DNA from 2 places in the Bacillus sp. YC2 genome. Region 2 is predicted to be linked to the other one. Evidence: a T-box and tRNA genes for the amino acid it is inferred to sense, from the RefSeq annotation. Region 2 holds a T-box; the other holds one or more tRNA genes.
What was found. The T-box of region 2 lies ahead of tyrS (tyrosine--tRNA ligase). A T-box ahead of a tRNA ligase gene usually reads a tRNA of that ligase, here a tRNA-Tyr.

Region 1: it encodes a tRNA-Tyr, which carries the amino acid that the T-box ahead of tyrS (tyrosine--tRNA ligase) is inferred to sense. The anticodon was not compared.

The regions. Positions count from the first base shown of each region.
Region 1 covers NZ_JAHXDO010000006.1:13,614-28,462, reverse strand. The annotation lists gene glmS (glutamine--fructose-6-phosphate transaminase (isomerizing)) at 1-259, opposite strand, end outside; gene glmM (phosphoglucosamine mutase) at 697-2,043, opposite strand; gene cdaR (CdaA regulatory protein CdaR) at 2,061-3,497, opposite strand; gene cdaA (diadenylate cyclase CdaA) at 3,490-4,311, opposite strand; gene rsiW (anti-sigma-W factor RsiW) at 4,483-5,109, opposite strand; gene sigW (RNA polymerase sigma factor SigW) at 5,123-5,686, opposite strand; tRNA gene KY305_RS11465 (tRNA-Gln) at 5,919-5,990, opposite strand; tRNA gene KY305_RS11460 (tRNA-Tyr) at 5,995-6,079, opposite strand; tRNA gene KY305_RS11455 (tRNA-Thr) at 6,100-6,172, opposite strand; tRNA gene KY305_RS11450 (tRNA-Val) at 6,178-6,253, opposite strand; tRNA gene KY305_RS11445 (tRNA-Glu) at 6,257-6,328, opposite strand; gene KY305_RS11440 (2-thiouracil desulfurase family protein) at 6,510-6,962, shown strand; gene KY305_RS11435 (GNAT family N-acetyltransferase) at 6,980-7,456, shown strand; gene murQ (N-acetylmuramic acid 6-phosphate etherase) at 7,556-8,473, shown strand; gene KY305_RS11425 (MurR/RpiR family transcriptional regulator) at 8,486-9,337, shown strand; gene KY305_RS11420 (PTS transporter subunit EIIC) at 9,353-10,720, shown strand; gene pbp4b (penicillin binding protein PBP4B) at 10,739-12,022, shown strand; gene KY305_RS11410 (glycoside hydrolase family 3 protein) at 12,069-13,982, shown strand; gene KY305_RS11405 (exo-beta-N-acetylmuramidase NamZ family protein) at 13,998-14,849, shown strand, end outside.
Region 2 covers NZ_JAHXDO010000005.1:83,475-98,323, reverse strand. The annotation lists gene KY305_RS10320 (AzlC family ABC transporter permease) at 1-431, shown strand, start outside; gene KY305_RS10315 (AzlD domain-containing protein) at 428-751, shown strand; gene sr7p (small protein SR7P) at 819-944, opposite strand; gene tyrS (tyrosine--tRNA ligase) at 1,069-2,334, opposite strand; T-box leader at 2,382-2,614, opposite strand; gene acsA (acetate--CoA ligase) at 2,666-4,384, opposite strand; gene KY305_RS10300 (GNAT family N-acetyltransferase) at 4,544-5,176, shown strand; gene KY305_RS10295 (acetoin utilization AcuB family protein) at 5,203-5,847, shown strand; gene KY305_RS10290 (acetoin utilization protein AcuC) at 5,844-7,010, shown strand; gene motS (flagellar motor protein MotS) at 7,023-7,715, opposite strand; gene motP (flagellar motor protein MotP) at 7,705-8,520, opposite strand; gene ccpA (catabolite control protein A) at 8,591-9,595, opposite strand; gene KY305_RS10270 (bifunctional 3-deoxy-7-phosphoheptulonate synthase/chorismate mutase) at 9,873-10,949, opposite strand; gene ytxJ (bacillithiol system redox-active protein YtxJ) at 11,185-11,511, opposite strand; gene KY305_RS10260 (YtxH domain-containing protein) at 11,536-11,949, opposite strand; gene KY305_RS10255 (DUF948 domain-containing protein) at 11,982-12,404, opposite strand; gene murC (UDP-N-acetylmuramate--L-alanine ligase) at 12,560-13,858, opposite strand; gene KY305_RS10245 (DNA translocase FtsK) at 14,101-14,849, opposite strand, start outside.

The sequences.
Region 1 (14,849 bases), on a different contig from region 2:
GCGGGTGAGCGTTCAGGAAGCTTGGTTCGCCGTGAGTCGCCCAGCGTGTATGGCCGATTCCTGCTTGAGATTCAACAGTTGAATCCACCACTTCACGAAGGTCGGCGATGCGGCCTTTTTCTTTGTACACATGCACGCCCTGCTCGTTCGCCACAGCGATACCGGCAGAGTCATAACCGCGATACTCAAGCTTCTCCAATCCTTTTAACAAAATCTCTTTCGCATCAAGCTGACCGATATAACCTACAATTCCACACATATTTTCTTCCTCCTAAAGGTGTAAAAGGAGACGAAGAAAGTCAGATAACAAGGGGACTTTCCATCGTCCCCTCCCACATGTTTTTTTGGAAGATCATGTGATTTCTCTTTGTTCGGAGAGTCGCCTCTCCGGTTTGAAGAAATCCTTACGGCTGTGATCTAACATAAATCAGCCGGGAGGCATCCGCCGAAAATTCGATAACCTCCATCCTCGTCAACTAAGCCGTTTTTCGGGCGCTTAGTTCGGGCGCTATAATTATAAAGATGCAAACAAACAATGCCGCCTTTCCTGAGAATGAAAAACAAAGGCTGAACAAGCTTGATTTTACAACATGTGCCAAGGACGGTCAATTATTTTTTGCTGCCCTTGGCATCATGTATTACTATCATTTTATGCCAATCCTGCTTGTCTTGTTCGCTCTCTGTTTATAAACTTCGCTACTCCGCTCCCATTTCTGTCCGCACGACATCCACAATTCTTGTGACATATTCGTCACAAAGTTCTTTTGTTCTCGCTTCTGCCATCACGCGGACGAGCGGCTCGGTGCCTGAAGGGCGCACTAAAATCCGGCCATCGCCGTTCATTTCTTTTTCCACTTCAGAAATAACAGCCTTCACCTTAGCATTTTCTTCAACCTTGTATTTATCCGTCACTCTCACATTCACTAACAGTTGCGGGAATTTTTTCATTTCATCCGCAAGCTCTGAAAGGGTTTTTCCGGATGCCTTCAATGTATTGACCAGCATAATCGCTGACAAAAGGCCGTCGCCGGTTGTGTTGTAATCAAGGAAAATAAGATGTCCCGACTGCTCGCCGCCGACATTGTACCCGTCTTTTTTCATCGCTTCCACGACGTAGCGGTCGCCGACTGCCGTTTGAACGCTCTTGATGTCTTCTTTCTCAAGCGCTTTGTAGAAACCGAGGTTGCTCATCACGGTTGATACGACTGTATCATCCTTCAGGCGTCCTTCTGATTTTAAATACTTTGCGCATATGTACATAATTTGGTCGCCGTCGACAATGTTTCCTTTTTCATCAACGGCAATCAGACGGTCGCCGTCTCCGTCAAACGCAAGGCCGATATCGGCTTTTTTTTCTTTGACGAAGGCACTTAACGCTTCCGGATGCGTAGAACCGACGCCGTCATTAATATTTAATCCGTTCGGTGACGTTCCCATTGTGGACACGTCCGCGTCCAGATCAGCAAACAGGTGTGTCGCGATGGACGACGTAGCCCCGTGGGCGCAATCAAGCGCTACATGAATGCCGGTGAAATCTTCGTCGGCAGTCTGCTTTAAAAATTGCAGATATTTTTGAACGCCTTCAAAGTAATCGTTCACAAGCCCGAGCTCCGCACCAGTCGGTCTCGGCAGCTTATCCTCCGGTTCGTCCATCAAGCGTTCGATCTCTGCCTCCTGCTCATCAGAAAGCTTAAAGCCGTCACCCCCGAAGAACTTAATTCCGTTATCCTGCACAGGATTATGAGAGGCGGAGATCATGACGCCCGCCTCTGCATCCATTGCCTTCGTTAAATAGGATACGCCCGGCGTGGAAATGACGCCGAGACGCATGACTTCAGCTCCGATTGATAAAAGTCCGGCGACAAGGGCTCCCTCCAGCATATGTCCGGAGATACGTGTATCGCGGCCGATCAGTACTTTCGGGCGCTGTTTGTCTTTTGTCAGGACATACCCGCCAAAACGCCCCACTTTAAAGGCCAGCTCTGGCGTAAGCTCGCTGTTGGCAACACCTCTTACACCATCTGTTCCAAAATACTTGCCCATTTTGTATCGCTCCTTTTTCATTCTGTTGAAGAAGAACCAGCGTTTGATCCGTCTTCATTTTGGTCTTGATTTTGATCCTGGTTTTGACCTTTATTGTTATCGCTGTCAGTGTCGTCTTCCTGGTTTTTGTCTTTGTCATTTGTATCTCCGCTGCTGCCGTTTTGATGATCGGAATTGGCGGGGCTGCCGTCATTTTTATTTGAATTTATGCTTTTCTTTGATGTCAGCTTTATTTTGGCGGTCTTTTTTGACAGGGACCATGTGATGTTTTGCGGCCCGTTCACTTCAAGCTTTACTGAATGCTCTCCGTCATTTAAGTCTGAGACATTGGCGTACAGCTCAATATCTGATTTCTTCAATGCCTTAATATTGTCCGGAGAGCCTTTGGCTGTGACGTTGACCGTTTGCGATTTCGGATCGAGAAACTCAATTTGCTGCGAGCTGCCCAGTCCGACCGTCTTAATCGCGACATCATCAAAATCCTGCTTGTCTTCACTGTCCACCTTAACATGAAGCGTAATTTTTTCAGGTGAAACCTTTGTAACACCCTTCGGCAGCGGAATGTCCGCGTCTATGTCCGTATCCTTATCAATTTTGCTCAGATCAAGCGAGACGCCGTCAATGAATTCAAGTGAATTCAAGACATCCTGCGGGCCGTAAACCGTCACTTCGCTCGGGCTTGAGTCGATACTGGCGACACTCACTCCGTCCGGAAGGCTTCCCTTTCTTTCAATTTTAAAAGGGAGCTTTTTGCTGGGGCTTGCCACCGGAACGGTCACTTTAATCACTGACGGTTCAACATCAACAGGAAGTGCGTTTCCGTCTTTGTCATAGACAGTCACCTTCACTTCCTTTTCAATCGTCTCATCTGCATTTTCAAGGTTCACGGATGCTTTGACAAGTGAAATGTTATCAATCACATTTTTGGAACCGGTAATCTGCACGTTTTTCGGACTGATGATCGGCTGCTGCGGAGTATACCCCGTTTTCATCTTGCTTTTATTGTAGTATTCGACGTCAACGGGAAAACTCTCAGCCGTTTTTTCCTGAATCGTGACTGTCGTGACTGACGGATTAATGGATATCGTCAGGCCGTCCGATACGTTTTTAGCCTTCAGCTCGACTTTATGCGTGCCCGTTTTCAGGTTATTCATATCAGCGTAAATCTCAAAATTCTTCGTCTGTCTCGCCTTTTTCACCGCGCTTGTAGAACCTTTGATAGTGACATTAACCGTCTGAGGAACACCCGTGACGACGTAATTCGCTTCATCATAATACGCTTTTACGGGAATATCAGTCAGCGTAGCCTCGTCTGTTGTTGATGTCGGAAAGAAAGATTCCCCGGGTTTTTTCGGAGTCGGCGCCTGGTTGTTGTTAACCGCAACATAAAGCAGCAGCGCAAAGAGCAATGCAATGATCTTTACAGCCCAGCGGTTGTTTAAGAATTTATCCATTTTTCTTGCCCCTCCAGTACCAGCGGTTAGAAGAAGTATCTCTGGCGTTTTTCTTAAACTCGGCTTCGAGCATTTCTTTCAGTTCGTCTTCCGTCAATTCTCTGTGAAGGTCTCCGTTTCTGGCCACACTGATGCCGCCAGTCTCTTCAGACACAACAATGGTTAAGCTGTCCGTCACTTCACTGATGCCGACGGCCGCTCTGTGCCGTGTCCCAAGCTCCTTTGAAATAAACGGGCTTTCAGACAGCGGCAGATAACACGCCGCGGCAGCAATCTCGTTATTCTTCATAATGACCGCTCCATCGTGCAGCGGCGTATTCGGGATGAAAATATTAATCAAAAGCTCCGAGCTGACCTTCGCATTAAGCGGAATGCCCGTCTCGATATAATCTCCCATTCCCGTATCACGCTCAATCGCGATGAGAGCGCCGATACGGCGTTTCGCCATGTAGCTGATGGATTTTGTAATCGCTTCAATTGTTTTCTGCTGCGCTTCCTCCACGGGCGTGCCGCTTCTTGAAAAAAACCGCCCCCGGCCAAGCTGTTCAAGCGCCCTTCTCAGCTCAGGCTGGAATATAATAATAATCGCTAAAAATCCCCATGTTATCGCTTGGTCCATCAGCCACTGCAGTGTGCTGAGTCCCAAATATGAACTGGCCATCCGGACTAACACGATGACGACGATTCCTTTTAAAAGCTGAACCGCCTTCGTTCCGCGTATGACCATGATTAATTTATATATCACATACCAAACAAGGAGAATATCAACGGCATTGCCGAGGTATTGCAAAAATGGGATGTCCTCAAAAGCCATTTCCTCGTCCTCCAAGAATTCAGTCATTTCGTTTTGTTATGGATTGTGCTGTATGAGCATATGTACTTCACATAGCGTGCTCATTATACCACATTTTGATTTCCCAAGTGAAATGAGCCTCCGCCCGATGCTTATTTTACATAGAAAAAAAGAGTAAAGCGAAAACTCGCTTTACTCATCTCCATTTGGGTCCAATGCGCTGATGGCACCTTGGCCCGCCGATTTCAGTTCATACCAAACCCAGTCAAACAATTGGTTAATTTCTTCAATTTGCCCGGTGACTTGTCCGGCTGAGGCCATGTATTTTTCTCCATTTACCACGGTCACATCGCCGTCTACTTTTCCTTTAATGATCAGCTTGCCGTTTTTCACAGTGACATCGCCCTTTACGGTCTCGCCTTCAGGAACGGTAACCGTGTGATTCTGGACGACAAGATTCGGCTGTTTGGACACGCTGAAATTGTGGTCATTATGCCAGCTGTTGAAAAAACCGCCGCCCATTAAAATAACAAAAACCGCTGCGGCTGCAATCATCGGATGTGTTCTGAACCATCTTTTTACAGAAGCGCGTTTCTTCTCTTTTGGGAGATTCGCCATGACGTTGGCAGTAAAATCAGCAGGGGCTGTGACATGCGATGTGCTCCTGACGAGCGCAATGGATTTCTCCATTTCGTGAAAATGCCTTTTGCAATTCTCGCATGACTGCAAATGTTGTTTTAATACGTTTTCATCTTCAGGAAGGATATCTCCATCAAGATGCTTATGCATAAGCTGCACAACCTGTTCAGGACAGCTCATTTCATCACCCCACTTAAAGATCCCTTAATTGTTTTCTAAGAGCCTCTCTGCCTCTGTGTATCCTTGTCTTTACCGTGCCGACAGGGATATTCAGAATCTCGCCGATTTCAATTAATGAGAGTTCGTCAATATACTTTAATACAATAACCGTTCTGTACTTGTCAGGCAGCTTTAATATTTTTCTCTGGATCGTGTCTGACAGCTCCAATGACAGCACAGCGTCTTCAGGGAGCACACCGTCCGCGGCAATTTGCGAATACATCGTCAGGCCCTCTGCTCCCGCTACCTCTGCATCCAGATAATAATCAGGCTTTTTTTTACGAATGCGGTCAATAGTCAAATTGGTCGCAATTCTGTAAAGCCACGTTGAAAATTTCCGGTTTATATCGAAGCTGTCGATATTGACATACGCTCTGATAAACGCTTCCTGCGCAATATCCTCCGCTTCGTGAACATTGCCGAGCATGCGGTAGCATAGCTGATATATCTTGTCTTTGTACAGATCAACGATGTCTGCAAACGCATTTTGATCGCCTTTTTTGACTTGCTTGATTCTTTTTCTAATCATGTTTTCCATGTTTTATCTAACCTCTGCCCTTCACCGGTCTGTATGTATACGTCGTTTGTTTTAAAAGGTTTCATTTTTTTGATAAATTTATTTTACCAAATTTCAGGCAGGGTGTAGATGGAAAATACAGAATATACTGCCTTAACAGCAGCTTAAAAATAGTATATCCGATGAACAATCAGAAATCGAAGTAATTCTGCAATGAAAAAAAGACACCCTTTTCAACAAAAGGTGTCCGTGACTGGGCTAGCTGGATTCGAACCAACGCATGACGGAGTCAAAGTCCGTTGCCTTACCGCTTGGCTATAGCCCAATAATGGTGGAGGGGGGCAGATTCGAACTGCCGAACCCTGAGGGAGCGGATTTACAGTCCGCCGCGTTTAGCCACTTCGCTACCCCTCCGTATTCTATTTGAAAAACAGTGCCGGCCAGAGGACTTGAACCCCCAACCTACTGATTACAAGTCAGTTGCTCTACCAATTGAGCTAGGCCGGCAAATATGGTGGAGGATGACGGGCTCGAACCGCCGACCCTCTGCTTGTAAGGCAGATGCTCTCCCAGCTGAGCTAATCCTCCATATGACCCGTACGGGATTCGAACCCGTGTTACCGCCGTGAAAGGGCGGTGTCTTAACCGCTTGACCAACGGGCCGTTAAGTCTGCTTCGAGCTGACAAAAGTTATTATATACAGGTTGTACCCCATTTGTAAAGAGGAATTTTATTTTTTTTATTTTCAAACTTTTTTACCCGTTTTTTAACTGAAAAACTCTTCTCTCTCCTCCCATTTATTTTATGATAGATCTATCACAGCATATTGGAGGAATCAATTCAGATGATCTTAGTCAGCTCTTGTCTCGGCGGCATTGAATGCAGATATAACGGCTCTCACGCCGCATCCAAAAAAATCCGCAGGCTTGTGGAAGCAAAGAAAGCTGTTATGGTTTGTCCCGAACTTCTGGGCGGCTTCACCACTCCCCGCGAACCGGCGGAAATTATCGGCGGCACAGGCGAAGACGTGCTGAACGGCACGGCAAAAATCGTAACCGCATCAGGCGAAGACGTAACAGCTTTATATATGGACGGCGCGGCCAAAACATTAGCGTACGCAAAAGAAATAGGGGCCGACACGGTCATTCTAAAAGAAAACAGCCCGTCCTGCGGCAGCAGCTTCATCTATGACGGTACATTCTCAGGCCAAAAAATAATCGGCGACGGCATCACTTCCGCCCTTTTAAAACAGGCAGGCTGCCGCGTTATATCAGAAAATGAGCTTGATCAATTGTAATAAAGGAGAGATCTGCCTTGGACGTAACTCTGTCCTTCTATAAACCGGAACACTTAGACGACCTGAACGGTTTCGTCCTGAATGAAGAAGATAAGAAATTTTCCGCTCTCCCGCGGGATGTCCTGACACAAGCCATCGTCATCCGGGACCGTTATCCGGCAGTCATTTTAAACGGCGACCGTCCCGTCGGCTTTTTTATTTTACATACATCCAAAGAGACCCTATCCCCGTATTCTAACAATGCTTTTGCCATTTTGCTGAGCGCTCTGTCCTTACACGCGCCGCATCAAGGAAAAGGCTATGCCAAACAAGCTATGATGCAGCTTCCCGCTTTTGTCAAAAGCTATTTCCCGTGGTGTGATGAAATCGTGCTCGCTGTTAATCAATTCAATCTTCGTGCAAAACACCTTTACCAGACAACTGGCTTTATTGATAAAGGACGCCGCAAAATCGGCCCGATTGGAGAACAATACATTTTGCATCATTTTTTATGAAAGCGTTTGAAATTTTATTTCACAAAAAACCGATTTTTATTGAAACATTATGTCAAAAGCCCATATACTTCAAGTAATAAATACTTGGGAGGTAAACATATGACAGACCGGCTGAACATTCACAAACTGACGACAGAAACAAGAAATCCGCAAACCGCTTCTATCCATCAAGCAGACACAATGGAAATCCTTCAACTCATCAATCAAGAGGATTACAAAGTCGCAGAAGCCGTGCAGCAGGTTCTTCCGGATATCCAAGCCGCAGTCGAATTCGCGCATGAATCATTGCAGAAAAAGGGCAGGCTGATTTATGCGGGGGCAGGGACAAGCGGCAGACTCGGCGTATTAGATGCGGTTGAATGTCCGCCTACCTATAGCGTGAGCCCTGAGACAGTCATCGGTCTGATGGCCGGAGGAGCAGACGCCTTTTTGCGTGCTTCAGAAGGAATAGAAGACAGCGAAGAAGCCGGAGCTGACGATATAAAATCCATAGGTCTTACCGAAAACGACACGGTCATTGCCATTGCAGCAAGCGGGCGGACGCCGTATGCGGCAGGCGTACTGAAATACGCCAATACAATCGGCGCCAAAACCGTTGCACTGACATGCAACAAACATTCACTCATTGGCAATTATGCTGATCACAGCATCGAGGTCATCGTCGGCCCTGAAGTGATTACAGGCTCAACACGAATGAAAGCGGCAACAGCACATAAAATGATTTTGAACATGATTTCCACAGCCGTCATGGTGAAAAGCGGCAAAGTGTACGAGAACTTAATGGTGGACGTCCATGTCAGCAATGAAAAACTGAAAGAACGGGCGATCGGCATCATCCAAACGATAACGGGTGCCCCGTACGACACGGCAAAAGAAACACTCGAAACCGCCGATCTCCACGTCAAAACAGCGATTGTTATGCTGAAAACCAATTCGGATGAAAAACATGCCGCAGCATTGCTCAAAGAAGCAGGAGGCTTCATTGACAAAGCCATTGAGCACCATCATTCCATGTAAGGAGAGACGCAATTGGCCAACGGCGGATTATCAATTATTCAGGCAATGAAGCACAAGCTCCCCCCGTCAGAACGCAAGCTTGCCGACTATATTTTACAGCATCCCCATGAGACGGCCGATAGCACTGTCCATGACGTCAGCGCCTCTGCCGGCACAAGCGGAGCAGCCGTTATCAGGTTATGCAAATCACTCGGCTTAAAAGGATTTCAAGAGTTGAAAATGCGAATCGCAGGAGACTTGGCAAAGCCTTCAGCCCAAGGCTACAGAGACATTCAGCCGAATGAGCCGCTCAGTTCCATTTCTGAGAAAGCGGCAGGCAATGCCATCCAAGCCATCCAGGATACTGCCGGCATCACAGACTATAAAACACTCAAACAAGCGGTATCAGCACTATCACAAGCCCGCGCCGTCCACTTCATCGGCGCAGGCGCTTCAGGACTTGTCGCCCGGGATGCCCAGCAGAAATGGCTCCGCGTCAATAAACAAGCGACTGCTTTTTCCGACACGCATCTCGTCGCGTCATTAATCGCAAACGCCGGCAAACGGGATATTGTATTTGCCATATCATTTTCAGGAGAAACTCAGGAAATAATTAATCTCGTTTTATTGGCAAAACAAAAAGGCATACAAACCATAAGCCTGACAGCATTCAGCCAAAACGCAATCTCATCTCTAGCGGACATTTCTTTATATACCGCACACTCAAATGAAGCGCCTTTTCGCAGCGCCGCCACTTCTTCCCGGTTAGCCCAGCTTTTTATGATTGATATATTGTTTTTAGGCATGGCCTCGGAGGAATATGAGGAAACCATCGGATATATTGATAACACAAGAGAAGCCATCCGATTGATGAAACACACATAAAGAGGAGGGGTTTTGATGCGCAAAGACGAAGTTTACAATACGTTAGCCAGAGACATCTTAAAGCATTGCGGCGGGCCGTCTAATATTTCAAGCTTCACCCACTGTATGACACGTCTGAGGATTACGCCTTTTGACAAGGACCAAACAGACATTGAAGCGTTGAAACAGCTCGATGGCGTCATCGGCGTAGTGGAAGCCGAAACGCTTCAGATCATTCTCGGCGCAGGAGTCGTCAATCATGTCGCCGCCGCTTTCTCAAAACTTACGGCGGCAGAAAAAAACTTCGACTTAAAAGAAGCCGCCTCACAAAAAAAAGCAGATATCAATAGAAAAAACACGACACCGATTAAATTATTTCTAAGAAAAATATCCAGCATCTTCATCCCTCTCATTCCCGCACTCATTGCATCAGGCTTAATCACCGGCATCACAAAAGCCGTCATTCAGGCCGGCTGGCTCTCAAAAGAATCCCAAATCGCACTTATATTAACGGTTATCGGCTCAGGCTTATTCGCTTACCTCGGCGTCTTAGTCGGTATAAATGCCGCCAAAGAATTCGGAGGAACACCCGCGATGGGCGGATTGGCAGGCATTTTGATCCTTAATCCCGAAATCGCCAATATCAGTTTATTCGGAGAAAATCTCCTTCCTGGCAGGGGAGGGCTGATCGGCGTCCTTTTCGCAGCCATTTTTATCGCTTATACCGAACAATACATCAGGCGGTATATTCATCAATCGATCGACATCATCGTTACGCCTACCATATCTTTACTCATCACCGGATTGGTTACGTATGTCGTCTTTATTCCTGCAGGCGGTTTTATTTCCGATCTCATCACCTCAGGTTTATTGTCGCTGCTGCAATTGGGCGGTGTTATTTCGGGATTCGTATTAAGCGCCGCTTTCCTGCCCCTTGTCGTCACAGGCCTTCACCAAGGTTTGACCCCCGTGCATCTGGAATTAATCCGTTCCATCGGGGATGATCCGCTTCTCCCTATTCTCGCGATGGGAGGCGCAGGCCAAGTCGGCGCGGCCTTCGCCGTCTTCAAGAAAACAAAAAAAGCCTCACTGAAAAGAGCGATAGGAGGCGGACTGCCATCCGGCCTTCTGGGGATCGGAGAACCGCTTATTTTCGGCGTCACTCTCCCGCTCGGCCGGCCGTTTTTGACAGCATGTCTGGGTGCGGGGATTGGCGGGGCCTTCCAAGCCCATTTTCAAGTGGCGACATTCTCCATCGGCGTTTCCGGCCTCCCGCTCTCTTTTCTCGTTCACCCGTCACAAATCGCTATATATATCATCGGTCTGCTTATTTCCTACGCAGCAGGCTTCTTATTCACCTATGCTTTCGGATTTACAGATGACATGGCTGCTGAATTCGATTAAGCCGGGAGGGATCAATCTATGAAAACGATGGTAATCGCATTACTCACGGTCACGTTAAGCCTTTCTTTACTGCTGCCGCATAAAGCCTGCGCCCAATCCAAAACATACGATACAGCAAAGCTGAGAAAGGTTGATCAAATGATTGAAAAAGACATTGCCGCAGGATTTCCGGGAGCCGTTCTCGTTGTCGTAAAGGACGGACGGGTGATCAAAAAGAAAGCGTACGGCTACAGCAAAAAATATGACGGAGATACACTTTTACACCGGCCGGAAAAGATGAAAACAACAACAATGTTCGATTTAGCCTCCAATACGAAAATGTACGCCGCCAATTTCGCCTTACAGCGCCTGGTCAGCCAAGGAAAGCTAGATATCTATGAAAAGGTATCCGCTTATTTACCAGATTTCAAGGACAGAAAAGACGATCCGCTGAAAGGAAAAGACAGCATCCGCGTCATTGACGTCCTCCAGCATCAATCCGGGCTGCCATCGAGCTTTTATTTCTATCAGCCGGACACAGCGGGCCAATATTATTCTCAAGATCGAGAAAAAACGATTCGCTATCTCACACGCATACCTTTGGATTACAAACCGGGGACGAAACACGTGTACAGCGATATCGGCTATATGCTTCTCGGCTGCATCATTGAAAACATAACCGGAAAATCCCTTGATGTATATGCAGAACAAGAGCTTTACAAACCGTTGAAACTGACGCACACGCTGTTCAATCCGCTGCAAAAAGGCTTTAAGGCCAAATCGTTTGCGGCAACTGAACGTTTAGGCAACACAAGAGACGGGGTCATCCATTTCCCCAACATAAGGACTTATACGCTGCAAGGCGAGGTTCACGATGAAAAGGCATTTTACTCCATGGGGGGAGTTTCCGGGCATGCCGGGCTGTTCTCCCGAGCCGATGACATGGCCGTCCTGCTTCAAGTTATGCTGAACGGCGGCAGTTATAAGCACGCTTCACTCTTCACCAAACAAACCGCTGAACTGTTCACAACGGCTGCTTCCTCCGATCCGACATACGCTCTTGGCTGGCGGAAAAACGGCAGCCAAGACATGGAGTGGATGTTCGGCCCTTATGCCAGCAAGCAGGCTTACGGACACACGGGATGGACCGGCACAGTGACCATTATTGACCCGTCCTACAAACTGGGCATTGCACTGTTAACGAATAAAAAGCATTCACCCGTCGCCAATCCCGCTGAAAACCCGAATGTATTCGAAGGAGACCTGTTTCCAACCGGGAGCTACGGAAGTGTCATAAAAGCGATTTACGAAGCAATTGAATGACAACCTATGTCTTTTGTCCAAACTATGACGGCAGGAGGATACCATTATGAAACTTGTCATCTCAGCAGTATTACTGTTGTTTATTGTTTTCGGGACACATCAGGCCGCCACAAAGCAAGATATTCCATCGCAGGCGAAGCAAGCGGTAGCACGCATGACATTAGATGAGAAATTGGGGCAGATGCTCATGCCTGATTTTCGCAATTGGCAAAAAGATGGGCAGTCATCACCACAGGCATTTACCCAAATGAACAACGAAGTCGCAGGGCTTATTAAAAAATATCAATTCGGCGGAGTTATTTTATTTGCAGAAAATGTAAAAAACACAGAACAAACTGTCCGCCTGACAGATGCTTTTCAAAAGGCAAGCCCGAAAATTCCGCTTTTATTAAGCATTGATCAAGAAGGCGGAATCGTGACAAGACTTGGTGAGGGGACTCATTTCCCAGGCAATATGGCCCTCGGCGCTGCAAGAAAACCAGCTTACGCATCCCAGACAGGCGCCATCATCGGAAAAGAGCTTAAGGCCTTAGGCATTAATACAAATTTCGCACCCGTTCTGGACATTAATAACAATCCCGGCAATCCGGTCATCGGCGTCAGATCATTCAGTGCAAATCGGAATCTGACGGCGTCACTCGGCCTTGCCTCCATGAAAGCTCAGCAAAAACAGAATGTTGCCACAGCCGTCAAACATTTCCCGGGACATGGCGACACGGATGTCGACAGTCATTACGGCCTGCCGCTTGTTACCCACAGCCAAGAAAGGCTTCGTGAAATCGAGCTTTATCCTTTCCAGCAGGCAATCAAAGCCGGAGCCGACATGGTCATGACAGCGCACGTGCAATTTCCAGCGTTTGATGATACCACCTATAAAAGCAAACTGGACGGTTCAAATATCCTCGTACCCGCTACACTCTCAAAAAAAGTTATGACTCACCTTCTCCGTGAAGAAATGGGCTTTAACGGCGTCATCGTCACGGATGCATTAAATATGAAAGCAATCGCCGATCATTTCGGACAGGAAGAGGCGGTCGTCATGGCAATAAAAGCAGGGGTCGATATCGCCCTGATGCCTGCTCAGGTCACGTCACTGCAAACAGAAAAACGTTTTGAAGGCGTCCTTTCTGCTTTAAAAAAAGCGGTTCAAAAAGGTGATATCCCCCTTCAGCAAATTAACAAATCCGTTGAGCGTATCATTTCCCTGAAAATAAAGCGCGGCATTTATCCCGCACCGAAAGAAACAAGCCTGACAAAGAAAATCTCAAAAGCAAAGCAGACCGTCGGCAGCAAGAGCCATTTGAAGACAGAAAAAAAGATTGCTGAAAAAGCAGTGACCGTCTTAAAAAACGAGGACCGGACACTTCCGTTCAAGCCGAAAAAAAACAGCCGCGTCCTCATTGCCGCACCTTATGAAGACCAAACAGCATCAATGGAAGAAACCGTACGGCAGCTCATCAAAGAAAAAAAGATCAAGCCGGTAACCATCAGCAAAATAAACTTTGCGGAGCGCACCTTTAATGACGAAGATAAAGAGAAAGCGGCCAATGCTGATTACATGATTACAGGCTCATATGTCGTAAAAAATGACCCTGTCGTTAACGACGGCATCATCGATGATTCCGTGACAGATCCCGGGAAATGGACGACGGCTTTCCCTCGGGCACTGATGAAAGCAGCACAATCTTATCAAAAACCCTTTGTGCTGGTGAGCCTGCGAAATCCGTACGACGCCGCCAATTTTGAAGAAGCAAAAGCTCTCATCGCCGTCTACGGTTTCAAGGGATATGCGGACGGACAATACCTCCAGCCAAACATACCGGCCGGCATCGAAGCAATATTCGGGCAGACAAAACCGAAAGGCTTGCTGCCGGCGGATATCCCTTCCGTCACCCATCCCGGAAAGACGCTGTACCCATTTGGATACGGTCTCAACATCAAAACAGGAAAACCGCTTTAAACAGGAGGGCTTATGATGAAAAAACAAACGGCTGCGCTTCTCGCCGGATTACTCGTCATCGGCGCCATGACGGCAGTCTCGGCTTCTTCCGATACAGACATCCGAATCGCCAAGAAAGCGAAAGTACAAACAGGCATCGACCGCTTGCTGAAAGACTATAAAAAACAGCTGAAAGGGAAAAGAATCGGACTGATTACCAATCCGACCGGTGTAAACTCATCAATGAAAAGCAGTGTTGACGTGCTTTACGAGGCACCGGACATTCACCTGACAGCATTATTCGGTCCGGAACACGGCGTTCGCGGCGACGCTCAAGCCGGAGACAAGGTCACATCATATATTGACGAAAAAACAGGCCTTCCCGTCTACAGTCTATACGGAGACACGAAAAAACCGACGCACGAGATGCTGAAAGATACAGATGTTCTGATCTTTGATATTCAAGACGTCGGCACACGGTACTACACCTACATTTATACAATGGCTTATGCGATGGAAGCCGCCAAGGAAAAAGGCATTCCTTTCTTCGTCTTAGACCGGCCCAATCCCCAAGGCGGACGAAGCCCTGACGGCCCGGTTCTTGAGCCCGATTACGCTTCCTTTGTCGGACTGTACCCGATTGCAATGAAGCACGGGATGACCATCGGTGAGCTTGCTCTATTATTCAATCGGGAATTTCAAATTGGGGCCGACCTCACCGTAGTGAAAATGAAGCATTGGAAACGGACGATGACAATTGAAGACACCGGTCTGCCTTTTGTCCTGCCGTCGCCTAACATTCCGACTCCGGACAGCATATTCGCATACTCCGCAACAGGCTTAATTGAAGGCACAAATGTATCAGAAGGAAGAGGCACGACGAAGCCG
Region 2 (14,849 bases):
TCGCGCCGTATTTTACGAAGTACTCTTTAACGAAAAACATCGGGTTCGGCATTTTACTCACAGACGAATCATTCGGGGTGGCGATTAACAGGCTGGCTAAAAACGGCAAGCTTTATGACAAGTGGATGAACGGCCTTAATCTTACAGCTTATCTGTGCTGGGTGATCTCTTGCGTGCTGGGGGGGCTGCTCGGGCAGTGGATCTCCAATCCTGAAGCGCTCGGTTTAGACTTCGCATTGCCTGCCATGTTTGCGGCGCTGTTGGTGCTGCAAATACAGACGGCCGCATCAGAAAAGCTGAAGCACAATCTTTCTTTGATTGTCTGCATGGTGATTTTTATGATCTTATTATCCTATGTTGTTCCGTCACATGTCGCTGTTATCGTCTCAACCGTGATCGTCGCAACTATCGGGGTGGTGACGGATAAATGAGCATCAGTATGCAAATGATCTGGATTATACTTGGCTGCATGATTGTTACGATCGTGCCTCGCATTCTGCCGTTTATATTTGTGCGGAACATCCAAATGCCGGAGCTGGCATTAAAATGGCTTTCTTTTATTCCGCTTTGCATCCTTACCGCCTTGGTAACCGAAGGCATGATCGTGAAAACAAATCACGCTTTGGCCTTTGATTGGAAATCAATCATTGTTCTTATCCCGACATTGCTATGTGCGATGTGGACGAAAAGCTTATCGGTCACTGTGATAACAGGGGTTGTGCTTATGGCCGCCGTCAGACTGATATGGTGATGGAATATATTCAATAAGCCCCCATTTCGTTAAATGGGGGCTTATTCTTTAAACGCTTACATACAGGTTATGACGTCGTCTCTTCCTCTTTTTGCTCCGATTCATCTGCAGGGGTGTCGGCCGTATTGTTTTGCTGCTTTTCCCAATAATCCCTTTGCAATCTTTCTTTAGCGATGGTGCACATGAAATTCACGGCGCAGCGCTCCTTCCCGATATTTGTTTATGTTTATACCGTGTAATGTACTCATTTCCCGAAACGGTATTCACAAAACATAAAAAACAGCCTGCCGCGGAAAACGGCAAGGCTGCTGTTCGTTTTAGTAAGTGATCAGGAAGTATTTTTTCTTTCCGCGGCGCAGAACGGTAAATTGATCTTCGATGCGGTCCTCTGCAGAAAGAATATGGCCGATATCTGTTTGGCGCTCGCCATTAATGTAAACGGCTCCGTTTTGAATGTCTTCGCGGGCTTGCCGTTTAGAAGGCGACAATTTCGATTCTACGAGCACGTCTACTAAAGCAGATTCTTCATTGCGGTCTTTTTCAAGCGAAGGCACGTCTTTGAAACCTACCTTGACGTCTTGAGCGGACAGCTCTTTAATATTGCCGCTGAACAGCGCTTGAGAGATATGAACGGCCTGCTCCAATGCTTCACGTCCGTGAACAAGAGCCGTTACTTCTTCCGCAAGGCGTTTTTGCGCTTCCCTTTTCTCAGGAGCCGTCTCGGTTTTTTCAGCGTATTCTTCAATTTCCTCTTTTGATAAGAACGTGAAGTATTTTAAGTATTTAACGACATCGCGGTCATCTGTATTGATCCAGAATTGGTAGAACTCGTACGGCGACGTTTTTTCTTTATCAAGCCAGATCGCGCCGCCTTCCGTTTTACCGAATTTTGTACCGTCTGCTTTAGTGACGAGCGGAATGGTGAGGCCGAATGCTTTCGCCCCTTCTTCTTCCGATTTTCTGATCAGCTCGAGGCCGGCCGTGATGTTGCCCCACTGGTCACTGCCTCCGATCTGCAGCTTGCAGTTCTTTTCTCTGTACAGATTTAAGAAATCGTAAGACTGCAAAATCATGTAGCTGAATTCCGTGTAAGAAATACCGGATTCAATTCTTGAGCTGACGGTATCTTTCGCAAGCATGTAGTTGATTCCGAAGTTCTTTCCGACATCGCGAAGGAAATCAATGATGCTCATTTTTCCGATCCAATCAAAGTTGTTTGCCATTACGGCGGGGTTTTCCCCTGAATCAAAATCTAAAAATCGTGAAAGCTGATTTTTAATTTTTTGCGACCATTCTACAACGATATCCTGAGTATTTAACGTGCGTTCCGCTTTTTTTCCGCTCGGATCGCCGATCAGTCCTGTCGCGCCCCCAACAAGCGCAATCGGATGATGGCCTGCGAGCTGGAAGCGGCGCAGCGTCAAAATCGGCAAAAGATGGCCGATATGGAGGCTGTCAGCCGTCGGATCAAACCCTGAGTATAAACGCATTTTTTCTTCGTTCAGCTGTTTGTTCAGCCCTTCCTCATCTGTCATTTGCTGTATTAAGCCGCGGAAAGATAAATCTTCTAATAAGTTAGTCATTTTGTCTGCTCCTTTTTTATGAAATAAAAAACGCCCCTTCGTTTACACGAAGGGACGATATAATCGCGGTACCACCCTACTAATAAAAGCCTTTAGAGGCTCCTATCACTCTTCTTGATAACGGACGGCGTCCGTTCTTTCACTACTGAAAGCCTTTAGGCGGCTTTGTTTGCAAAAGCGGTTCATGAGTGTATTCGGCATATCTTATGTGCTGATTTTCACCGGCCATCAGCTCTCTGGAACATTCGGATACCCTACTTGTCTCAATCTCAACCTTTTCCTATTTAGCTTACTCATTTTTAACATAAATAAAATATGATGTCAACTGCCTTTAATCTTCCATCGTGGACAAGTCGCCTGCGGGTAAATTCAGCTCCCACGCCTTCAGCACCCGCCGCATGATTTTCCCGCTCCGTGTTTTCGGCAGCTTATCTTTAAATTCAATTTCCCGCGGCGCGGCATGGGCAGCGAGCCCCTGCTTCACAAAGAGCCGGATTTCTTCCTTAAGCTTATCGGACGGCTCGTGCCCTTCTCTGAGCGCGATGAAGGCTTTAATGATTTCTCCGCGGACAGGATCGGGCTTACCGATGACACCCGCTTCGGCGATTGCCGGATGTTCCACAAGTTTGCTTTCGACTTCAAACGGACCGACCCGCTCACCCGATGTCATGATGACATCATCAACTCTGCCTTGGAACCAAAAATAGCCGTCTTCATCCATGTACGCTGAATCTCCGGAAACGTACCAGCCGCCGGGCATGAAATAAGAATCATATTTTTCCTTATTATTCCAAATGGAAGCCATCATGGACGGCCAGCCCTTTTTAATGGCGAGATTCCCCATGCGGTACGGCGGGAGCTCGTTTCCTTGGTTGTCGACGATTGCCGCTTCAACACCCGGGATCGGTTTTCCCATTGAGCCCGGTTTTATTTCCATACAAGGATAATTACAGATCAGCTGTCCGCCTGTTTCCGTCATCCACCACGTATCATGGATGCGCTTGCCGAATACTTTATGCCCCCACTTAATAACCTCCGGATTCAGCGGCTCACCGACACTCAGTACGTGACGAAGGGAAGTAAGGTCGTATTTGGCCGCCATTTCATCCCCCGCTCCCATGAGCATCCTGAAGGCCGTCGGGGCGCTGTACCATACGTTGACACCAAGCTTTTCAATCGTGCCGTACCAGTTTTCCGGGCTGAATCTTCCGCCGACGATCACATTCGCCGCTCCGTTCAGCCACGGAGCAAAAATACCGTACACAGTTCCGGTCACCCAGCCGGGATCTGCGGTGCACCAATAGATGTCGTCTTCTTTAAGATCAAGCACCCATTTGCCTGTCTGATATTGCTGGATTATGGCTTCATGAACGTGAAGCACTCCCTTAGGCGTTCCGGTAGATCCGGACGTATAGTGGAGCAAATAGCCGTCCCTTCTGTCCATCCACTCAATTTCTAGCTTTGTGCTTTCCTTTTTTGCCGCTTCGTCATAATGAATGACCTTATCGCCGGCTGTCCCGGAACCGCCTACGATGAAGATATGCTGCAAGTCAGGCAGGCTGTCGGCCGGAATCCGTTCCGCCAGCTCAGGCGTTGTCACGACCACTTTTGCCTGGCTGTTTAACAGGCGGTCTTTTACGGCCCCCTCCATAAACGCTTCAAATAAAGGGCCGGCAATGGCGCCGATTTTAATCGCGCCGAGCATGATAAAATAGAGCTCCGGCGAGCGCGGCATGAAAATAAAAACGCGATCCCCTTTTTCCACGTTTCCATACCGTTTCAGTACATTTCCGGCTCTGTTGGATTCCTCCATCATTTCTTTAAAAGTGTATTTTTCTTCCCGCTTTGGATCCTGGTAATAAAGCGCCACTTTGTTTTTGCGAAATGATTCGGCATGGCGGTCAATCGCTTCGTAAGCGGCATTCAGCTTCCCTGTTTTATGCCAGGAAAAGTCCGCTTCGACTTCTTTCCAATTGAATTGACGGTATGTTTCTTCATAATTTTTTAAGTGATAATTCCCCTTCTCCGCTGGCAACGCTTTCAAATTCATGCAACATCCCCCTTTGCGTAACTATAGACCTTATTATAGTAGAAGTTCACAGTTTTCTCAATTTTTAAAATATAAATTGTTCCGCTATTGAAAACGCTTTATATTTTGTTATGCTTAAGGGAGACATGTTTTTATTAAGAATCGACAGGCGGTGAATCAGTGAAACATCATAAAACATACCATTCTTCAGACATTCAGACAGCAGCCGGCTCTCTTTTGATAGAAGGGCCTGTTCCTCCAGAGGACTTAGCAAAATATGAGTTTCATGAAGGTCTGACAGCCTTTCGCCTTCCTCACGAGCAGCACAAAGCGTTAATTGAGATAGCCGGGCTTCCCGAAGGACGGATTATTATCGCCAGAGACGGGCAGACCATAATCGGCTATGTGACATATTTATACCCTGATCCGCTTGAAAGATGGTCTGAAGGGAATATGGAAGACCTGCTTGAGCTCGGCGCAATCGAGGTCGCACCGGGATTCAGGGGCTGTTCCGTCGGAAAAAACCTGCTGACAGTCAGCATGATGGATGAACAGATGGAACGGTATATCATCATGACCACGGAATATTACTGGCACTGGGACTTAAAAGGGATGAATAAAGATGTATGGGCCTACCGAAAAATGATGGAAAAGATGATGAATGCCGGGGGCCTCGTCTGGTTTGCAACGGATGAACCTGAAATCAGTTCCCACCCGGCGAATTGTCTGATGGCCCGCATCGGAAAGCACGTCAGCCAGGATTCAATTGAACAGTTCGACAGGCTTCGTTTTTATCAGCGTTTTATGTATTAACTGACATAGACAAAGGGGATAAAAAGATGATTGCAGAACAAATCATGAAACGGGACGTCATCACCGTCACAAAAGCGGATTCCATTGAAACGGCCATTCACAAAATGAAAACGCATCATATCCGCCATCTCCCGGTCACAGACGAAGAACGGCATGTAATCGGTATAGTGACCGACAGGGATATCAAACGGGCAAGCCCGGGCATCTTTGAACAGAAGCATCGGAGCACTTTTCTCACAAACAGGGTAGAAACCATTATGGAAGAGGATGTCATCTGCGCTCATCCGCTTGACTTCGTTGAAGAAATATCGGCATCTTTTTATGAGCACGGAATCGGCTGTCTGCCAATCGTTATGAATCAGAAGCTTTCAGGCATTCTGACCAAAACGGATGTACTGCGCACGTTTGTCCGGCTGACAGGCGCGGGACAGCCGGGGTCACAAGTTGAAATCAAGGTGACTGATATCACAAAGAGCCTTGCTGACATCAGCTGTATGTGCCGTGATCTTCAGCTTCATATCCTGAGCGTGCTCGTCTATCCTCATGATGCTCCAGCATCAAATATACTCGTCTTTCGCATTAAGACAATGAACCCGCTTCCTTTTGTCCGCGCCGTTCATGAAGCGGGATATCACGTCTTGTGGCCGAAGAACTTGAGGGATCAGCTATGAGAGACAGTGTCTTTATTTACTCGCCTTCTTATCAAACTTATCAGTTTCATCAGGAGCACCCGTTTAATCAGCAGCGAGTGCTTTTGACATATGACCTGCTTCAATCGCTGCATGCATTTGAAAACGGAGATATCGTTCCTCCCCGTATGGCATCAAAAGAAGAGCTTTCTCTCGTTCATACGGAAGATTACATACAGGCCGTGGAACTGGCCGGGGCAGGACAGCTCCCGGTTGCAGAAGGAGAAAGCTACGGGCTGGGCACAGAGGATACACCCGTTTTTGCCGGTATGCATGAAGCGGCATCACTTCTGGTCGGCGGAACCTTAACCGCGGCTGATTATGTCATGACGGGACAAGCCAGACATGCCTGCAATTTAGGAGGCGGCCTTCATCACGGCTTCCGCGGAAAAGCGTCGGGCTTTTGCATCTATAATGACAGTGCCGTGGCTATTCAATACATCCAAAAAAACTATGGAGCAAAAGTGCTTTATATTGATACGGACGCCCACCACGGTGACGGTGTTCAATTTACGTTTTACGACAGCTCCGATGTCTGCACCGTTTCTTTTCACGAAACCGGACGTTATTTATTTCCCGGAACAGGGCAGGTGCAGGAAAAGGGAAGCGGCCAAGGCTACGGCTATTCCTTTAACATTCCGCTGGACGCTTTTACTGAGGATGATTCTTTTCTTCACGCTTACCGAACAGCCGCCTCCGAAATTGCGGCCTTCTTTAAGCCGGATGTCATCCTCACCCAAAACGGAGCGGATGCTCACTACTATGATCCGTTAACGCACCTGTCCAATACCATCTCCATTTATCGTGAAATCCCCCGGCTTGCCCATTCGTTAGCCCACCATTACTGCAGCGGAAGATGGATAGCAGTCGGCGGAGGGGGCTACGATATGTGGAGAGTCGTCCCGAGGGCGTGGAGCCGCATCTGGCTTGAGATGAAAGGAATTGACCCGGGAGACTGCATACCGCAGGAGTGGATCAATAAATGGCAGAAACATTCTCCCGTCACTCTGCCCGCTTTTTGGAATGATCCGGACCATTTATACCCGCCGATCCCCCGCAAAGAAGAAATCACCGAGAAAAACGCACGAACCGTAGAAAAGGCGCTCTTTGCCATTCGGTCTGAGCGCCGGCATAAAACAAATTAAAAAACGACCTCTTCATAAGGTCGTTTTTTTAATGACAATTTCCACGCGGCGGTTTTCCATCATATGCCCGGCTGTTTTGTTATCTTTCACCGGCTTTGTATCCGCATATCCGACGGAAATAAACCGTTTAGCGGGAAAATCCTCTTTTACGGTAAAGTACTGAATGACGCTCGCGGCTCTCGCAGATGAGAGCTCCCAGTTCGACGGGTACTTAAAGGTGGAAATACGCCGGCTGTCCGTATGGCCTTCTACCTGTATCGCATTCGGAATCGTTTTGAGCAGCACTGTAATCTGGTGCAAAAGAGGCTCCGCATTTTTCAGCACCTCTGCTTCGCCTGATTGAAACAGGACGGCTTCCTGTAACACGAGAACCACCCCGCGCTCATCACGTTTGGCCGTCATTTTCGAGTGCAGATGATGAGTTTTTATGTATGTTTTTACGTTTTGCAACAGCTTATCTTGTTCGTCTTTGCCGGTTGCAGCGTGTGATGATGCCGATTCAGCATCCTGTCTGCTCCCGCTGCTGTGAATGGACTTAACGGCTGAATTGAATTTTTTTGAGTCAATTTGCGACATGGAAAAAAGTAATATAAAGAACACCAGAATCAGCGTGATTAAATCAGCAAACGTCACCATCCATTTTGGTGATGCATTGCTTTTTTCCGTTTTGCTTCTTCGTTCAAACCGTTCTTTTCTAAGCTTCATGGACAGCGCCCTTTTTCTTGTTCACAGGCTGTCCTTTGCGCCAATCTTCCCTGGAACTGAAAACGACGAGCTGGCTTTCAAGGTTGCGGGGATTTTTTCCGGATTGTATACCGACAATTCCCTCAATCATCACCTGTTTGATGAAAATCTCGCTTTCCGTCTTTTCTTCAAGCTTTGCTGCAATCGGAATAAAAACCATATTGGCAAGCAGCGCACCGTACAGCGTCGTCAATAGCGCAACCGCCATATTCGGTCCAAGCGTGCCCGGATCATTTAAGTTTCTAAGCATCAGCACAAGCCCGACGAGCGTTCCGATCATTCCCCATGCAGGCGCAAAATCCCCGGCTTTTTCGAAGACACGCCTTCCTTTTCGATGCCTTTCTTCCATTGCAGCGATTTCAGAATCCATCACAAGGCGGATCGTTTCCTCATCCCAGCCGTCTATCGCAAGCAAAAGCCCCTTTTTTAAGAAAGGGTCCTGTATGTCACGCGCCTCTTCATCAAGAGATAATAACCCCTGTCTGCGCGCTTTTTCAGAAAGCCCGACGAAGACTTTGACAAGTTCTTTGACATTGTCGTCCTGGCGGGAAAACACCTGTTTTAATACCGAAGGCGTTTTCTTTAAATCGCGCGGGGGAAAACTGATAAAGACAGCCGCACAAAGCCCGCCTGTTACGATTAAAAAAGAAGTCAGATCCAGGAAAGAGCGAATGCCCGTGATTCCCGAGCCTAAAAGAATGCCGATTGCGACAATGACGCTTCCTAATACAAATCCAACGGGTGTCAGGTAATCAAAACGTTTCATATCTTCTCCTCACTCAAGTAAAAAAGCAAGGATTCACCCCTTAGAGTGAAGCTTGCTTTTTCCGTTTTTCTTATGACTTGGTTGATTGTCTTAATTCAATGCGGTGAGGCAATTCGACAATATGCTCCTCAACAGGCTCTTTGTTCATCAGCTTTGTCAAAAGTCTCATGGCCACGGCACCGATATCGTACGTAGGCTGCACGACTGTTGAAAGCTGAGGGCGGACCATCAGGCTTAATCTCGTATTATCAAAACCGATAATATCAAGGTCGTCAGGTATTGACAGGCCTTGGTCTTGAGCCGCATGAATAATGCCAAGCGCCATTTCGTCCGTCGCAGAAAGAATCGCCGTCGGTTTTTTATCAAGGCTCATTAAGCTTTGAAGTGCTTCCATACCGGAATCATAGGTGTAATCGCCTTCGGCTGTGAATTGTTCGTTAAACGGAATACCCGCTTCTTCAAGCGCCCGTTTATAGCCCTGAAGTTTTTTCGAGCGGTTAATCGGCTCTGCCATCGGCCCGGAAACAAACGCGATGTCACGATGCCCTTTTTCAATGAAAAGCTTTACCGCATCATAAATCGCCTGCTCATAATCAATGGCAACAGAAGGCGTTTTTCCCTGCTCTTCCACTGAAGCCGCAAGCACGATCGGCACAGGAGAACGTTTAAATTCCTCTACATGCTCGTCCGTAATATTGCCGCCCATAAACACGATGCCGTCCACTTGCTTGCCGAGCATCGTATTTAACAGGTGCAGCTCCTTCTCAAGGTTTTGGTCTGAGTTGCTTAAAATAATGTTGTATTTGTACATCGTTGCAATGTCTTCAATCCCGCGCGCAAGTTCTGAATAGAAAATACTTGAGATATCCGGGATGATAACGCCGACCGTAGTCGTTTTTTTGCTTGCCAAACCTCTCGCCACTGCATTCGGCCGGTAGCCGAGACGGTCAATGGCTTCCAATACTTTTTTTCTGGTTGTCGGTTTTACATTCGGGTTGCCGTTTACGACGCGGGAAACAGTCGCCATACTGACATTTGCTTCTCTGGCCACATCGTATATCGTAATGTTGCTCATACTGAAACCACTCCTTTTACTGGATACACTTATCCTTATCTATAGCATAAACACTTTATGTAAAGAAATGTCGTACGATTTCGCATTCTGTCGTTTATGATTGTAAGCGTAAGTCAGTAGTGTACATTATTTTTCATTATTCATCAAATTTAAATACTTCTCATGAAATTATACACGTTTTTGCCAGCAATGAAAACGTTCACTTCATTTTATAATTAAATAAAATGAAGAAATAAAAAAGGCCGCACAAGGCGGCCATTAAAGAACGAACACTGTATTATGCTTTTACTTTCACCATCGGCTTTAATTCATTCAGCCATTTTTCGAATTCAGGAATATCCATTTGCTGCGCAGAGTCGGAAAGCGCAACGGAAGGATCAGGGTGAACCTCAGCCATAACGCCGTCAGCGCCGATTGCAAGCGCAGCTTTCGCTGTCGGCAGCAAGAGGTCGCGGCGGCCCGTTGAATGCGTAACGTCAACGAAGACCGGTAAGTGAGTTTCCTGTTTCAAAATCGGCACTGCAGAAATGTCTAATGTGTTTCTCGTTGCTGTTTCGTACGTTCTGATTCCGCGTTCACAAAGGATAATCTGGTCGTTTCCTTGTGACATGATGTATTCAGCCGCATTGATGAATTCTTGAATCGTTGCAGCAAGGCCCCGTTTTAACAGAACCGGCTTTTTGACGGAACCTGCAGCTTTCAGCAATTCAAAGTTTTGCATGTTCCGTGCACCGATCTGAATGACGTCAATGTAGTCAATGGCTTGCTCTATATGAGCCGGCGTAACGATTTCACTGATAACAGCGAGATCATATTCATCAGCGACGCGTTTTAGAATTTGAAGACCTTCAACGCCGAGGCCTTGGAAATCGTAAGGGCTGGTACGCGGTTTGAACGCGCCTCCGCGTAAAATTTTAATGCCTTGTTTTTTCGCGGCCGCGGCTACCTCCGCCACCTGCTCATAGCTTTCTACGGCACAAGGTCCGACGATAAATCTTTGATCGCCGTCACCGACTTTTTCGCCTTTAATGTCCACAATGGTATCTTCTGCTTTTTTCTTCCGGGAGACGAGCAACGCTTTGCTGTGATCCTCTTCTTGAAGCTCCAGTCCGGCTTTGAAAATTTCTTTGAAAATGTGCTGAATTGTTGAGTTTTCAAACGGGCCGTCGTTATTTTCGATAATGTTATTAAGCATTGTGCGCTCTCTGACAGGATCAAATCGGTTGACACCCTGCGCTTCTTTCGCTTTACCGATTTCTTTTACAACGGCTCCGCGTTCATTGATTAATTTCAGAATTTGTAGATTTAGTGAGTCTGCCTGCTGTCTTAGGGTCTCTAACTCCGTGTTGCTCATCTTTTTCATCCCTTCTGTGCAATTGTTTTATTTTAATGGTTAACATGCATCTTACTACAGTTATGCGAAAATAGGAATATGAAATAATAAATTTTTTCACATTTTACTTTACTGCAAAAACGCTTTTAAGCTTTTATGCGTTGAAGTAATGTATAATGCTATCCTACATGATATGCCTGAAATGTTCAATAGTTTTTCAAAAAAAAAACCGCCAGTTTTATCCGGCGGCTTACAATTAAGAAAGATGCTGCTCAATTGCGTTTTTTGTAATTTGTGAATGGGAGGCGTGCCATTTCACTTCTCCGTTTTGTATGACGAATACTTGCGGGCTTTCGTGTTTCACGCCGTATGTTTCAGCGATGTAGTCAGAAAGCGGCCGGCTTTCCTGTACCTGAAGGTAGCAGGAAGGGACCTCTGTATGCTCCGACGCAAAGGCGTCAAATTCGTGAAACGCGGCTTGACTGATCGGGCATGTTACGCTGTGTTTAAAAAACACAAGGGTGTTTTCTTTTTCAGCAGCGTTTTTGAATTCTTCCTCTGATGATATCAGCTGTTTTGTCATGTTAGTAACACTCCTTATTGAAGATCAGCGATTGATTTGGCCGGCCTTTTCTTGAGCGTCTTCCGCTTCGTCTTTTATGCCGTCTGCCGCACTCTGCATTTCGCTTCTCGTCTCTTCGGTTTTCTCATTTAGTGTGCTCTTTGAACGGTCTTTTAAGTCCTTCACTTTATTCATAATCTGGCCGGACTGGTCTGCAACAATCTGCGTGATATTTGATGTCTTATCTTTTGCGATGCTGACGTACTGAGAGCCTCTTTCTTTCGCATCGGCTGTCATTCTGTCCGTTTTATCTTTTAACGCTGAGGCCTGGCTGCCGAGATCGTCGCGCAGCTCCTTCCCTGATTTAGGCGCCAAAAACAGAGCTGTTGTCGCGCCGACAATTCCCCCGATCAGAGTCCCGATTAAAAAATCCTTACTATTGATTCCATCTTTACTCATTATGATTCCTCCTTAGTGGATTTTTCTTATGGTTAAAGCGATGTTTTTTTCTTCTGCTTCCACTTATCCCAAATCTCCATGGCGGCTTGGCTCCAAGTGACAACCTGATTAATCTTATCCTGATTCTCTCTTACCGAAGCCGAAACGGAACCGGCTGCCTGTTTTATGGATGTATTGAACTGCTGAACGGAAGTTCCCACTCCCTGTACAGCATGGACAACCGTATTTAATTTCTCTGATTTTTCCTGAATGTCCTCCGCAAGGCGATTTGTTTTATGTAACAGCTCTGCGGTTTCTGCGGTGATCCCTTTCATCTGCCCCTCAAGGCCGTCCAAAGTAGATGCTACGTTGGTTAAGGTCACCTGCAAGGACTTTAATGTTTTCGACAGATAAATGACAAGAATAAGAAATGCCACTGCGATGAGTGCGACGCTTAAGTAAAGAATGATGATCATCTAATACCTCCTTATTGCAGGATATAATGGTATATACCCAATTGTTAAAATCATAAACATATATAAAGGGCTTGTACATATAATTATTCTCCGTTTGTCACTGAATCCCTTTGCAAACAGCACAAAAAAGCAGTGAGAGACCCACTGCTTTTTCGTTACGCTATGACGTTTTCATAGGCCCTCATATATTTTTGAATGTCTCCGGCGCCCATAAAGATCAGTACAGCGTCCTTATGTGCTTTTAAAACGGTTGTATCATTTTCTTCAATCAGCTTTGCGTTATCTATTTTTTCCTGCAGATCCGTGATGGTCAGCTTGCCGACATTTTCACGGGCAGAACCGAAAATATCGCACAGATACACACGATCTGCGGCGCTTAAGCTTTCTGCAAACTCATCAAGGAAAGACTGCGTCCGTGTAAAAGTGTGCGGCTGGAATACGGCGATAATTTCACGCTCGGGATATTTTTGCCGCGCCGCCTCAATGGTGACTTTAATTTCTGTCGGATGGTGGGCGTAATCGTCTATCAGCACCTGGCTGCCGATCAATTTTTCATTGAATCTGCGTTTGACGCCGCCGAATGATTCAAGGCCGAGCTTAATCATGTTCACGTCAATCTCTTCATAATGGCAAAGCGCAATGACCGCTAAAGAATTGAGGACATTGTGGTGGCCGTATGCCGGTATATAAAAAGTGTCGTAAAACGTATTGCGGACAAAGACGTCAAATGTCGTCCCTTCCGTATTTTTCACGATGTTTCTCGCCTGAAAATCGTTTTCTTCGCCCGTTCCGTAATACACGACAGGCACATTCGCATGAATTTTCGGCAAATACTCATCGTCACCGCAAGCAATGATGCCTTTGTTGACTTGAAGAGCCATGTTTTGGAAAGCATCAAACACATCGTCAATGTTGGCGAAATAATCAGGGTGGTCAAAATCAATATTGGTCATGATCGCATAGTCAGGCTGATAGCTTAAGAAATGGCGGCGGTATTCGCACGCTTCAAACACAAAGTACTCGCTGTTTTCATTTCCTTTGCCCGAGCCGTCGCCGATTAAAAATGAAGTCGGCTTCGCATTTTGCATCACATGAGCCAAAAGACCCGTCGTTGACGTTTTTCCGTGCGCGCCCGTTACAGCGACACTTGTATATTTTTTCATATAATCGCCTAAAAATTTATGATATCTGATTACAGGAATTCCTTCAGAAAGCGCCTTTGCAATTTCCGGATGAGAATCCGGGAACGCGTTTCCGGCAATTACCGTCAAGCCGGGCTTGATGTTGTCGGCGCTGAACGGATAGATTGGGATATTTCTTTTTTCAAGGGCAGCTTGAGTAAAAATCTGCTTTTCTATATCAGACCCCTGCACCTGATATCCTGTATCGTGAAGGATTTGAGCGAGCGGGCTCATACCTGTCCCTTTTATTCCAACAAAATGATAAACAGTCATAATCGTACCTCCAACAAACGTCTATCTGTTCCCCAGTATATGACGTTCATTTCAATTTGCGACCGCTGCGGGGCAAAAAGCCCGCCCAGCGGTATCTTCCATTTATTTTTACATTATCGTCAGTATCTGTAACTTTCTTTTTGATTAAACCTGCTGCATGATATTTCACCGCATAACAGCGCTGCAGTTTGAATGATCCATCCATTATCATACCATGTTTGTGAGAAAAATGAACGATATTATTATTCCTGCGAAATGTCAGCGGCCGTAATCAGCACTTCACGAGGCTTGCTGCCTTTCGCTTCTGATATCATGCCTTCCGCTTCCATCATGTCAATCAGCCTTGCAGCGCGGTTATATCCGATTCTGAACCTTCTCTGCAGGCTTGAAGTGCTCGCGCTGTTTTGTTCCACGACGAATTCGCAGGCTTCCGGAAACAGCTCGTCTTCTTCCTTTAAGGCAGTCCCTTGTCTGATCAGCTCTTCCTGTTCGAATAAATAAGAAGGCGGCAGCTGCTGTCTGACATGGGAAACGACGCGGTCGATTTCTCTGTCGGACACAAAGTTGCCCTGCAGGCGGACCGGTTTTCCCGTGCCGTTTTCCCAAAAGAGCATGTCCCCTTTTCCGAGCAGCTTTTCCGCACCGGCCATGTCGATAATAGTTCTGGAATCAACCTGGCTTGATACGGAGAACGCGATCCGCGTCGGTATATTCGCCTTAATCATACCTGTAATGACGTCCACCGACGGGCGCTGTGTGGCGACCAAAAGATGAATTCCGCAGGCTCGCGCTTTTTGCGCGATTCTGGCGATGCTTTCTTCTACATCGTTTGGCGCCACCATCATTAAATCTGCAAGCTCGTCAATGACGACTACGAGATAAGGCAGCTTTTCACCTGTCTTATGGTCGGCTGATAACTCGTTAAAGCGGCCGATATCCCTTACACCTGAATGTGCAAACAGTTCATAACGCCGCTCCATTTCTTCCACAA